3 regions of the Synechococcus sp. L2F genome follow, and region 3 is predicted to be linked to each of the others. Evidence: predicted binding sites of a transcription regulator. Region 3 holds the regulator's gene; each other region holds the start of a gene.
The links. The regulator NtcA, encoded in region 3, controls nitrogen genes in cyanobacteria. The targets are predictions, from matches to a motif close to GTANCNNNNGNTAC.
Positions count from the first base shown of each region.

Region 1: the regulator NtcA is predicted to act here: its motif matches at 2,031-2,044, upstream of fmdA (formamidase).
Region 2: the regulator NtcA is predicted to act here: its motif matches at 1,257-1,270, upstream of KBZ19_RS07135 (MSMEG_0572/Sll0783 family nitrogen starvation response protein).

Region 1 covers NZ_JAGQBP010000002.1:675,109-678,377, forward strand. The annotation lists gene KBZ19_RS08195 (anthranilate synthase component I family protein) at 1-486, shown strand, start outside; gene KBZ19_RS08200 (aminotransferase class IV) at 486-1,355, shown strand; gene KBZ19_RS08205 (hypothetical protein) at 1,437-1,940, shown strand; gene fmdA (formamidase) at 2,099-3,269, shown strand, end outside.
Region 2 covers NZ_JAGQBP010000002.1:439,415-442,683, reverse strand. The annotation lists gene KBZ19_RS07140 (MSMEG_0569 family flavin-dependent oxidoreductase) at 1-1,095, opposite strand, end outside; gene KBZ19_RS07135 (MSMEG_0572/Sll0783 family nitrogen starvation response protein) at 1,379-1,861, shown strand; gene KBZ19_RS07130 (Nit6803 family nitrilase) at 1,864-2,988, shown strand; gene KBZ19_RS07125 (MSMEG_0568 family radical SAM protein) at 2,981-3,269, shown strand, end outside.
Region 3 covers NZ_JAGQBP010000002.1:822,960-826,228, reverse strand. The annotation lists gene dcd (dCTP deaminase) at 247-840, opposite strand; gene KBZ19_RS08895 (cob(I)yrinic acid a,c-diamide adenosyltransferase) at 845-1,516, opposite strand; gene ntcA (global nitrogen regulator NtcA) at 1,736-2,464, shown strand; gene KBZ19_RS08885 (DUF3084 domain-containing protein) at 2,503-3,269, shown strand, end outside.

The sequences.
Region 1 (3,269 bases), 150 kb from region 3:
CGCGCCGAGAACGTGATGATCGTGGACCTGCTCCGCAACGACCTCGGCCGGGTGTGCGTGCCGGGCTCGATTCAGGTGCCCCAGTTGGTGGGGCTGGAAAGCTACCCGCACGTGCACCACCTCACCTCGGTGGTGGAGGGGCAGCTGCGCGCCGACTGCAGTGTGGTGGAGCTGCTGCGCGCCTCCTGGCCGGGTGGCTCGATCAGCGGCGCCCCCAAGGTGCGGGCCTGCGAGCGCCTGAGCGAACGGGAGCCCGTGCCCCGAGGCCCCTACTGCGGCGCCCTGTTCCGCTTCGGCGCCGATGGCAGCTTCGACAGCAACATCCTGATCCGCAGCCTGATGCTGCGGGGGCGGCGCCTGCGCGCCCATGCCGGCTGCGGCATCGTGGCCGACTCCGACCCGGCGGCGGAGGCCGAGGAGCTGCTCTGGAAGCTGGGCCCGCTGCTGGCGGCCGTCGCGCCAGGCCCCGCAGCTGGAGGGTGCTGATGCAGGCGATCGCCTGGATCGAGCCCAGCGGCGCTCCGGGGGCGCCGGGGCTCTGGGGAGCACCGGCCGAGCTGGCCCTGCCCCTGGCCGATCGGGGGCTGCAACTGGCCGACGGCCTGTTCGAAACCCTGCTGGTGGAAGCGGGGCAGCCGCTGCTGCTGAGCGCCCACCTGCAACGCTGGTCGCAGAGCGCCGCCCTGCTGGGCATGGAGCCACCCCCCGGCGATGAGCGGGTGCGCGCCCTGCTGGCGGAGGCGGTGTCCCGCAGCGGCATCCACACCGGCGCGCTGCGCCTGAACTGGAGCCGCGGCGCGCCGGCGGTGGAGGCTGGCGCTGGTGGGGCGACGGGGCCGCGGGGTGTGGAACTGCCGGCCCCCGGTGCCCCATCACTGCAGCCCCGCTTCTGGCTGCAGCTCACGGCCGCGGCGCCGCAGTTCGACCCCGTGCCGGTGATTGTCAGCCGCAGGGAGCGGCGCAACGCCTCCAGCCTGCTGAGCCGCTGCAAAACCTTCGCCTACGGGCCCGCCATCGAGGCGCGGCGTGAGGCCCGGGCCGCCGGCGCCGCCGATGCCCTGCTGGAGAGCACGGCTGGCGGCCTCTGCTGCGCCACCACGGCCAACCTGCTGGTGCGGCGTGACGGCCAGTGGTTCACACCGCCCCTGGCCAGCGGCTGCCTGCCGGGGGTGATGCGGGGCCGCGCCCTGGCGCTGGGCCTGGTCCGCGAAGGTCCCTGTCCTCTGGGCCCAGGCAGTGCCGTGCTGCTGATCAACAGCCTCGGCTGCCGTCCGGCCTTGAGTGTGAACGGTTCCCCGCAGCCGCTGGAGCCGGAGCCGGAAGCGTTCTGGCGCCGGCTGCTGGCAGCTGGGTGACCTTCGCCGCCGCCGGCCACCGCCGCCATGGGCGGCGAGCCTATGTTCTGAGGCTTCACGGTGCAGAGCTGGGTGATGGGGTTGGCGTCCGGACGGGCCTGGAGCGCAGCGGCAGCGATGGTGGTGGCGGCTTTGAGCCTGAGTGCCTGCCGCACGGCTCCCCTCGAAACACCCGCTCAGCAGGCCGAGATCGGCGATCTGCTGGTGCGGGCGGGCACCGCCAATGTGACCCTGGCCAAGGCCTTCGTGCCAGGTCTGCCCAACGGCCTCTACAAAGGCGTCGTGCGCGTGCAGACGGAGGGGCAGCCCGACAGCAGCGCCAGGCTGTATCAGGTCAATGCGGTCTGCAGCCTCGAGAACGAGCCGAACTGGCCAACGTATGACAACATTTATGGCAATGAACTGAACGATCTCGCCGACGCTGGAAAGTTTTCCACCGCTACGCGTTGGCAGATTCTTTATCATTTCGATGGTGGTGTTGACAGCACGGGAGTGCTCTCGCGTCAAGCCTGGACCGATCGCCTCAAGGACAATCTCTGCCGCCGCGGCACCTTCAACGACAGCACGGCGCGGCCAGCGACATAACGGATCGGCTCTGCAGATCCTGCCGCCGCTGTGTGCTGTGTTGCTGTGGCATGCACGCCTGTGTTGCCGCAGCCAAACTGGGTGGGTCTGGTAGCCGATGACACTTCCGCGAATCCACCTGTGGATTTCGATGGAGATGAAACCACGCCTCGTTTGCGATGCCAAAAACGCTGTTCAAGGTTGATCTCACCAAGCCGATGGATCAACAGGACATGCCGGGCCACAACCGCTGGCATCCCGATATCCCCGCCGTCGTTTCTGTCAACCCCGGTGAGGTTTTCCGGATCGAATGCAAGGACTGGACGGATGGCCAGATCAAGGACAATGACGACCCCCAGGATATCGCTGATGTGAACCTGGAAGTGGTGCACGTGCTCAGCGGCCCGATCTGGGTGAATGGAGCTCAACCTGGCGATATTCTTGTGGTTGACATCCTTGATGTGGGTGCGCTGCAGGGAGATGAGTGGGGCTTCACCGGGATTTTTGCCAAAGAGAATGGCGGCGGCTTCCTCACCGATCACTTCCCCAAGGCAGCCAAAGCGATCTGGGATTTCGAAGGCATCTACACCTCATCGCGCCATATCCCCGGTGTGCGTTTCGCCGGCATCACCCACCCCGGCCTGATCGGTTGTGCGCCCTCCCACGAGCTGCTGCGGGAATGGAACCGCCGCGAAACCGAGCTGGTGAACACGGCCCCGGATCGGCGCACCTATGGCGCCGGCCTCTCCGGCAGCGAGCCCGTGCTGGCGGCCCTGCCCAACCCCAACAGCGCCATCCTCGGCACGCTGCCCAGCGCCGATTTCGAGCGTGTGGCCAACGAAGCGGCCCGCACCGTGCCGCCCCGTGAGCACGGCGGCAACTGCGACATCAAGAACCTCACCAAGGGCACCCGCATTTACTTCCCCGTGTATGTGGAAGGCGCCAAGCTCTCGATGGGCGATATCCACTTCTCCCAGGGCGATGGGGAAATCTCCTTCTGTGGCGCGATTGAAATGTCGGGCTACCTCGATCTGCATGTGGAGATCATCAAAGGTGGCGTCGAAAAGTATGGGATGGTCAATCCCATGTTCAAGACCAGCCCGGTGGAGCCCCACTTCACCGACTATCTGGTGTTCGAAGGCATCTCCGTGGATGAATTCGAAGGCAAGCAGCACTACATGGACGTGCACATCGCCTACCGACGCGCCTGCCTGAACGCCATTGAGTATCTCAAGCGCTTCGGCTACACCGGTGAGCAGGCCTACCTGCTGCTGAGCTGTGCGCCGGTGGAGGGCAGGATCAGCGGCATTGTGGACATTCCCAATGCCTGCTGCACCCTGGCGATTCCCA
Region 2 (3,269 bases), 380 kb from region 3:
CTGGGTGATGCCCCGGTGGTGCACCGGTTCACCGCTGCCATCGAACACCGGCACTTCCACCCAGCTGAAATCGGAGCGGTAGCCCGTGCACCAGATCACGCCGGCCAGCGGCTCCTTGTAGAGGTCGATCAAGCTGAGCTCGGGGCTCGGGGCAGGGCGCCAGCAGGGCTGGTACGGCGGCTCCAGCGGCGCGTCGAGGCCGTTGGCGGCGATGTAGGCGTCGATGCTGGCGCGGATGCGGGTGTAGACGGCATCGGCCGCATCCAGGTTGGTGGCCAGGTTGTCGGCAAAGCTCAGGCCTGCGGCGGTGATCCGCTCCAGCCGGCCGTGCAGCACCATGCCTTCGCTGGCCCGCTGGCGCAGGTCGATCTCGCGGCCGCCGTCCCGGCCGGTCAGGTAGTGGTTCGTCTTGTGGCGGACGGCGCGGGGATCGGCGTGGGCGTCGATCGGGGTGTCGTAGACCCCCATCCGCTCCAGCCACTCCACCACGTCGCGGCCGCGGTAACGGCGCGGCGAACGGGGCGCCGAACCCACGCTGAGGTGCACGCGCCGCCCGGCCAGGAAGAGGTCTTCGGCGATCTGGCAGCCCGACTGGCCGCTGCCCACCACCAGCACCGGACCCTCCGGCAGCTGATCGGGATGGCGGTAGTCGCGGGCGTCGAGCTGCAGCACCTTGCCGGGCAGCCGCTCGGCCATCGGGTGGCGGCGCGGGTGGTGGTAGGCGCCGGTGGCGATCACCACCTGCTCGGTGTCGATCACCCCGGCGCTGGTGAACAGGCGGTAGCCGTTGCCGCTGGGCACCAGCCGTTCCACGCTCACCCCCTCCTGCACGGTGATGGCCGAGCGTTCGGCGAAGCGGCGCAGGTAGTCGACGATCGCCTCACGGCCCATGAAGCCGTCGGGGTCGTCGCCGTCGTAGGGGAAGCCCGGCAGGCGGCACTGCCAGTTGGGGGTGACCAGGCAGAAGGAATCCCAGCGCTGCTGCTCCCAGGCGTGGGCCACCCGGTGGCGCTCCAGCACGAGCGCCTCGATGCCCCGTTGCTGCAGGCAGCTCGCCACCGACAGCCCCGCCTGGCCGCCGCCGATCACCACCACCGGCGCTGGTGCCGCAGCGGATGCTGCAGGGGCGTTTTCAGCAGCAGAAGCGGCGGGTGAGGTGGAGGCTGACCCCACGGGCAGGCGGCGAAGGGGAGGAAGAGAGTGGCGCGGCCAGGCCATCACCCCATCCATCGTGGGTTGCCGGGAGGGGCGGCCCGGTAGCAATCAAGACCAAATCGCAGGCCAGCACGGGCTCTGCCGTTTGGTGCCGGCTGCTACGCACGTTCACACAGGCCTGGTGCATGGTCGTGACGCTGTTTCTTTCGCAGGTCGCCGGTTCATGCCTGAGGTCACCCGCCCCGCCAATCAACCTGGCGATTTCCTCGTGGATTACGAGGAGAAGGTGTTCCCTGATGTGAAGGCGGAACCGGGTGAAAAGGCGCTCATCACCTTTCACACCGTGGCGTTCGAAGGCTCGATCGGCCTGGTGAACCTGCTGCAGGCCAGCCGCCTGATCAACAAGGGCTTCGAGACCTCGATCCTGCTTTACGGCCCCGGCGTCACCCTCGGGGTGCAGCGCGGTTTCCCCAAGCTCGGTGATGCCGCCTTCGACGGCCACCTCAACTTCAACGCCCGCCTGCAGAAGTTCATGGACCAGGGCGGCAAGGTGTATGCCTGCCGCTTCGCCCTTCAGGCCCTCTACGGCCATGGCGAGGGAGCACTGATGGCGGGCATCACCCCGGTGAATCCGCTCGATGTGCTCGACATCGTGCTGATGCACCGCAAGGAAGGCGCCTTCATCCTCGACACCTGGACGCTCTGACGATGAACGGCCCGATCGTCGTGGCCGCCGCCCAGATCCGTCCGGTGCTGCACAGCCTGGAGGGGTCTGTGGAGCGGGTGCTGGCAGCGATCACGGAGGCGGCCGGCCAGGGGGTGCAGCTGATCGTGTTCCCCGAAACCTTTCTTCCCTATTACCCCTACTTCTCCTTCGTGGAGCCGCCGGCGCTGATGGGGCGCTCCCATCTACGCCTCTATGAGCAGGCGGTGACGGTGCCGGGTCCGGCGCTCCGCCGCATCGCGGCCGCCGCCCGCGAGCACGCCATGCACGTGCTGCTGGGCATCAACGAACGGGAGGGCGGCAGCCTCTACAACGCCCAGCTGCTGATCGACGCCAATGGCGCGCTGCTGCTGAAGCGGCGCAAGCTCACCCCCACCTATCACGAGCGCATGGTGTGGGGCCAGGGCGATGGCGCCGGCCTCACGGTGGTGCCCACGGCGCTGGGGCGCATCGGTGCCCTGGCCTGCTGGGAGCACTACAACCCGCTGGCCCGCTTCAGCCTGATGGCCCAGGGGGAGGAGATCCACTGCGCCCAGTTCCCCGGTTCGTTGGTGGGCCCGATCTTCAGTGAGCAGACGGCCGTCACCCTGCGGCACCACGCGCTGGAGGCGGGCTGTTTCGTGGTGAGTTCCACCGCCTGGCTCGATCCCGCCGACCTCGATCAGATCACGCCGGATCCGGCGCTGCAGAAGGCCTGCCAGGGGGGCTGCCACACCGCCGTGATCAGCCCGGAAGGTCGCTACCTGGCGGGTCCGCTGCCGGAGGGGGAAGGGCTGGCGATCGCCGAGCTCGACCCGGCCCTGATCACCAAGCGCAAACGGATGATGGACAGCGTGGGCCACTACAGCCGCCCCGACCTGCTCGGCCTGCGTCTCGATCGCACGCCGGCGCGCCAGGTGCAGGAGCGGGACGGGGGCAACGCAACGGCTGCCGGTGGTGGCGCTGGTCCTGCCACGCCTGCTGCCCTGCCCGTACTGCTGGAGCCCTTGCTGGAGCCCCAGCGGGAAGCCTTGCGGTCACCCCTGACGGCCGTGCCGCCCCCGGCTGCGGGGATCTCCGCCCCACCGCTACCGCTCAGTTCCTTGCCGGAGGCCGTGCCCCATGGCTGAGTCCAGGGATGCCGCCGCGCTGGCGCGGCTCGTCACCGACCTGCAGGTGCAGGGCCTGGTGGAGCCCGGTGTGCCCGGCAACAAGGGCCGCCGCGGCGGGGCCGGCCCCTCCGACCACCGAGCCCTCACCCTGGATGGCACCACGGTGATGGTGCCCGTGTACAGCAGCGCCGCCCAGCGCTCCCCCTTCCGCCTGGCGGCCGGTGGCGCCGGGCTGGAGCTGCAGCGGGAGTCCGCCCCGCCGCTGGCGGTGGTGGAGGCTCCGCCGGAGCCGCGCTTCT
Region 3 (3,269 bases):
AGCCTGATGCTGCAGGGGTTCTGGTCAGTCTGCTGAGAGGAGCCACAGTGGTTCGCGGGTCAGATAACCACTGTGCATGACGATACACAGCCTGCTGGCTTCTTCTGATGGGAAGGCTTCTTGAACAACACTTTTAAGCCCTGCAATCGCATCAGCCCTCTCAGCTTCTAAGCCCATAAACAGAACACAAACGCAAACCCATCAACCTCCCCGCGTCTCCAAGCACACCCGCTCCCCCAACCAACTTCAAACCTTCGCCAACGTCACCCGCTCCGGCTGGTGCTGATACTTCCCGGCGCGGTCGCTGTAGGTGGTCTGGCAGGGTTCGCCTTCGAAGAACAGCAACTGGCAGATGCCTTCGCTGGCGTAGATGCGACAATCGGCGCCGGAGGAGTTGCTGAATTCCAGGGTGAGGTGGCCTTCCCAGCTGGCTTCAGCGGGGGTGGTGTTCACGATGATGCCGAGGCGGGCATAGGTGCTCTTGCCCAGGCAGATCACGGTGATGTTGGCCGGCACCCGCAGCAGCTCCAGGGCCACCCCCAGTCCGTAGGAATGGGCGGGCAGGATGAAGTAGTCGCCGTCGTCGTCGTGATGGAGCGGCGCCGGCTCCAGGTTGGCCGGGTTGAACCGCTTCGGGTTCATCACCGTGCCCGGCACGTGCCGGAAGATCAGGAACTCCTTGGGTGAAAGCCGCAGGTCGTAGCCGTAGGAGGAGCAGCCGTAGCTCAGCACCGGCGCCGTGCGGTTCTCGGCATCGAGGTGGCGCACCAGCGTGGCCTGGAACGGCTCGAGCATGCCCGCCGCGGCCTGTTCGTTGATCCAGCGGTCGCACTTGAGCATGGGGTCAGCAGTTGCGGCGGAGCTGGGTCACCTGGTCGGCCATCGCCAGCAGCGCGGGCGGCATCGATGGCCCCGTAAGGATCACATCGAGATGGGCGGGCCGTTGCTCCAACGTGGCCTCCACCTCCGCCGCCGGCAGGTAGCCCAGCGCGATCGCCAGCCCCAGCTCGTCGAGCACCATCAGATCCACCGCCCCATCCAGCAGCTGGCGCTGTGTGTAGCCCCACACCTCCAGCACCGCTTCTTGCTCCTCCGCTCCGGGCCCTTCGGGCTCCGCGTCGGCTGGTTCAGTCAGGCAGGCGGGCATGGCGGGCCGCAGCCACTGCAGCCGGCCGCACAACCACAGGCTGCGCTCCAGCCCCTGATCCACGCCGCCCTTGAGGAACTGGCTGATCAGCACCCGGCTGCCCAGCCCCGCGCTGCGCAGCGCCTGGCTGAACACGCCGGAGAAACTGCCGCGAAACGGTGCCGTGTGCACCTGCAGCTGGCCTTCGGTCTGGGCGGGGGGCACCAGGGCCAGCGGGCGCGGTGCCACGGGTGCCACAGGGGCCACGGGCGCAGCCGCGGCCGCGCCATGGGGGCGGCCCGGGCCGTGGGAGCGGGGGCCACCGGCAGGGCCAGCACCAGAAGGCACACCACCAGTGGGCATGGAGGGGTTGAGCAGGCTGGCCGTCATCAACACCCCGGTGGATCGCGAAGCCGAATGTAGCGGCGCCAGGCCCCGAAACACCAATCGCACACCACCCCTAGTGTGTAGCCCTGTACTACTTTGCGGAAATCCCGTCGGCACTGGGATTCTGCAGACGGATGTCCACAGGGAACCGTCCAGTTAGTGTGATCGGCTACATGGAGCACGGAAGTCGATCCGTAGCTTCCAACCACTTGTCCAACCGTCATGGTCGGCGCGATGCGCGGATTCAGCCGCACCAGCACCACCCCCGCGCCCGTCAACAGCGGCTTGGCCTCCTCCGCCAGTGGCTCCAGCACCCTGCTGGACGTCATGCGTGGGCTGAGCGGCTGCACCAGCGAAACGGTGGAGCGCGGCAAAACGATCTTTTTCCCCGGCGACCCGGCCGAGCGCGTCTACCTGCTGCGCCGTGGCGCCGTGCGGCTTTCGCGCGTTTATGAGAGCGGCGAGGAGATCACCGTGGCCCTGCTTCGCGAGAACAGCCTCTTCGGCGTGCTCTCGCTGCTCACCGGCCAGCGCTCCGATCGCTTCTATCACGCCGTCGCCTTCACCCGCGTCGAGCTGGTGGCCGCCCCCGCCAGCTCCGTGCGGCGTGCCATCGAGCAGGACGCCAGCGTGGGCCTGCTGCTGCTCCAGGGCCTCTCCTCCCGCATCCTGCAGACGGAGACCATGATCGAGACCCTCACCCACCGGGACATGTCCTCGCGGCTGGTGAGCTTCCTGCTGGTGCTCTGCCGCGATTTCGGTGTCCCCGGCACCGAGGGCATCACCATCGATCTGCGCCTGTCGCACCAGGCGATCGCCGAGGCGATCGGCTCCACCCGCGTCACCATCACCCGCCTGCTCGGCGACCTGCGTCAGGCCGGCCTCGTGCAGGTGGACCGCAAGAAGATCACCGTGTTCGATCCGGTGGCCCTGGCCAAACGCTTCAGCTGAAGGCCCGCGGCCGATACTGGACCCCCTCGCCCTGAATCGTGTCCGGCTGGCTGCTGATCCTGGCCCTGCTGACCCTCGGGGGGGTGCTCGCCACCCTCGGCGATCGCCTCGGCAGCCGCGTCGGCAAGGCCCGGCTCAGCCTCTTCAACCTCCGCCCGCGCAACACCGCGGTGCTGATCACGGTGCTCACCGGCAGCCTGATCAGTGCCGTCTCGCTCGGCCTGATGCTGGCCGTCAGCCAGCGGCTGCGCACCGGCCTGTTCGAGCTCGACAGCCTCGAGCAGAAGCTGCGGGACAGCCGCGACGCCGTCCAACGCAGCGATGCCGCCCTGAAGCGCAGCCTCTCGGCCCAGCGCGACGCCCAGCAGGCGGTGGGCCGGGCCGAACGGGGCCGCCAGCAGGCGCGCCGCCAGCTGGTGGCGGTGGAGCAGCAGGCGGGCCGCCTGCGCCGTGAGCTGCAGCCGCTGCAGAACCAGCAGCAGCAGCTGCTGCGCCAGCGCGATCGGCTCAACAGCGACATCCGCGCCCGCGACCAGGACATCCGCCGCACTGAAGCGGAGCTGGCCCGCGTGAAGGGGCAGATCGCCTCCGGCCAGGCCGAACTCAAAGATCTGGAAACCAAGCTGATCGCCCTGCGCCGCGGCGATGTGGTGATCAGCAGCGGCCAACCGCTGGCCACGGCCAAGGTGAGCGTCAAGCAGCCGGGCCAGGCCCGTGCCGCCATCGATGCCCTGCTGCGCCAGGCCAACCAGTCGGCCTTTCAGCGGGTGCTGCCGGGGGAACCGGTCAACCGGCCGATCCTGCT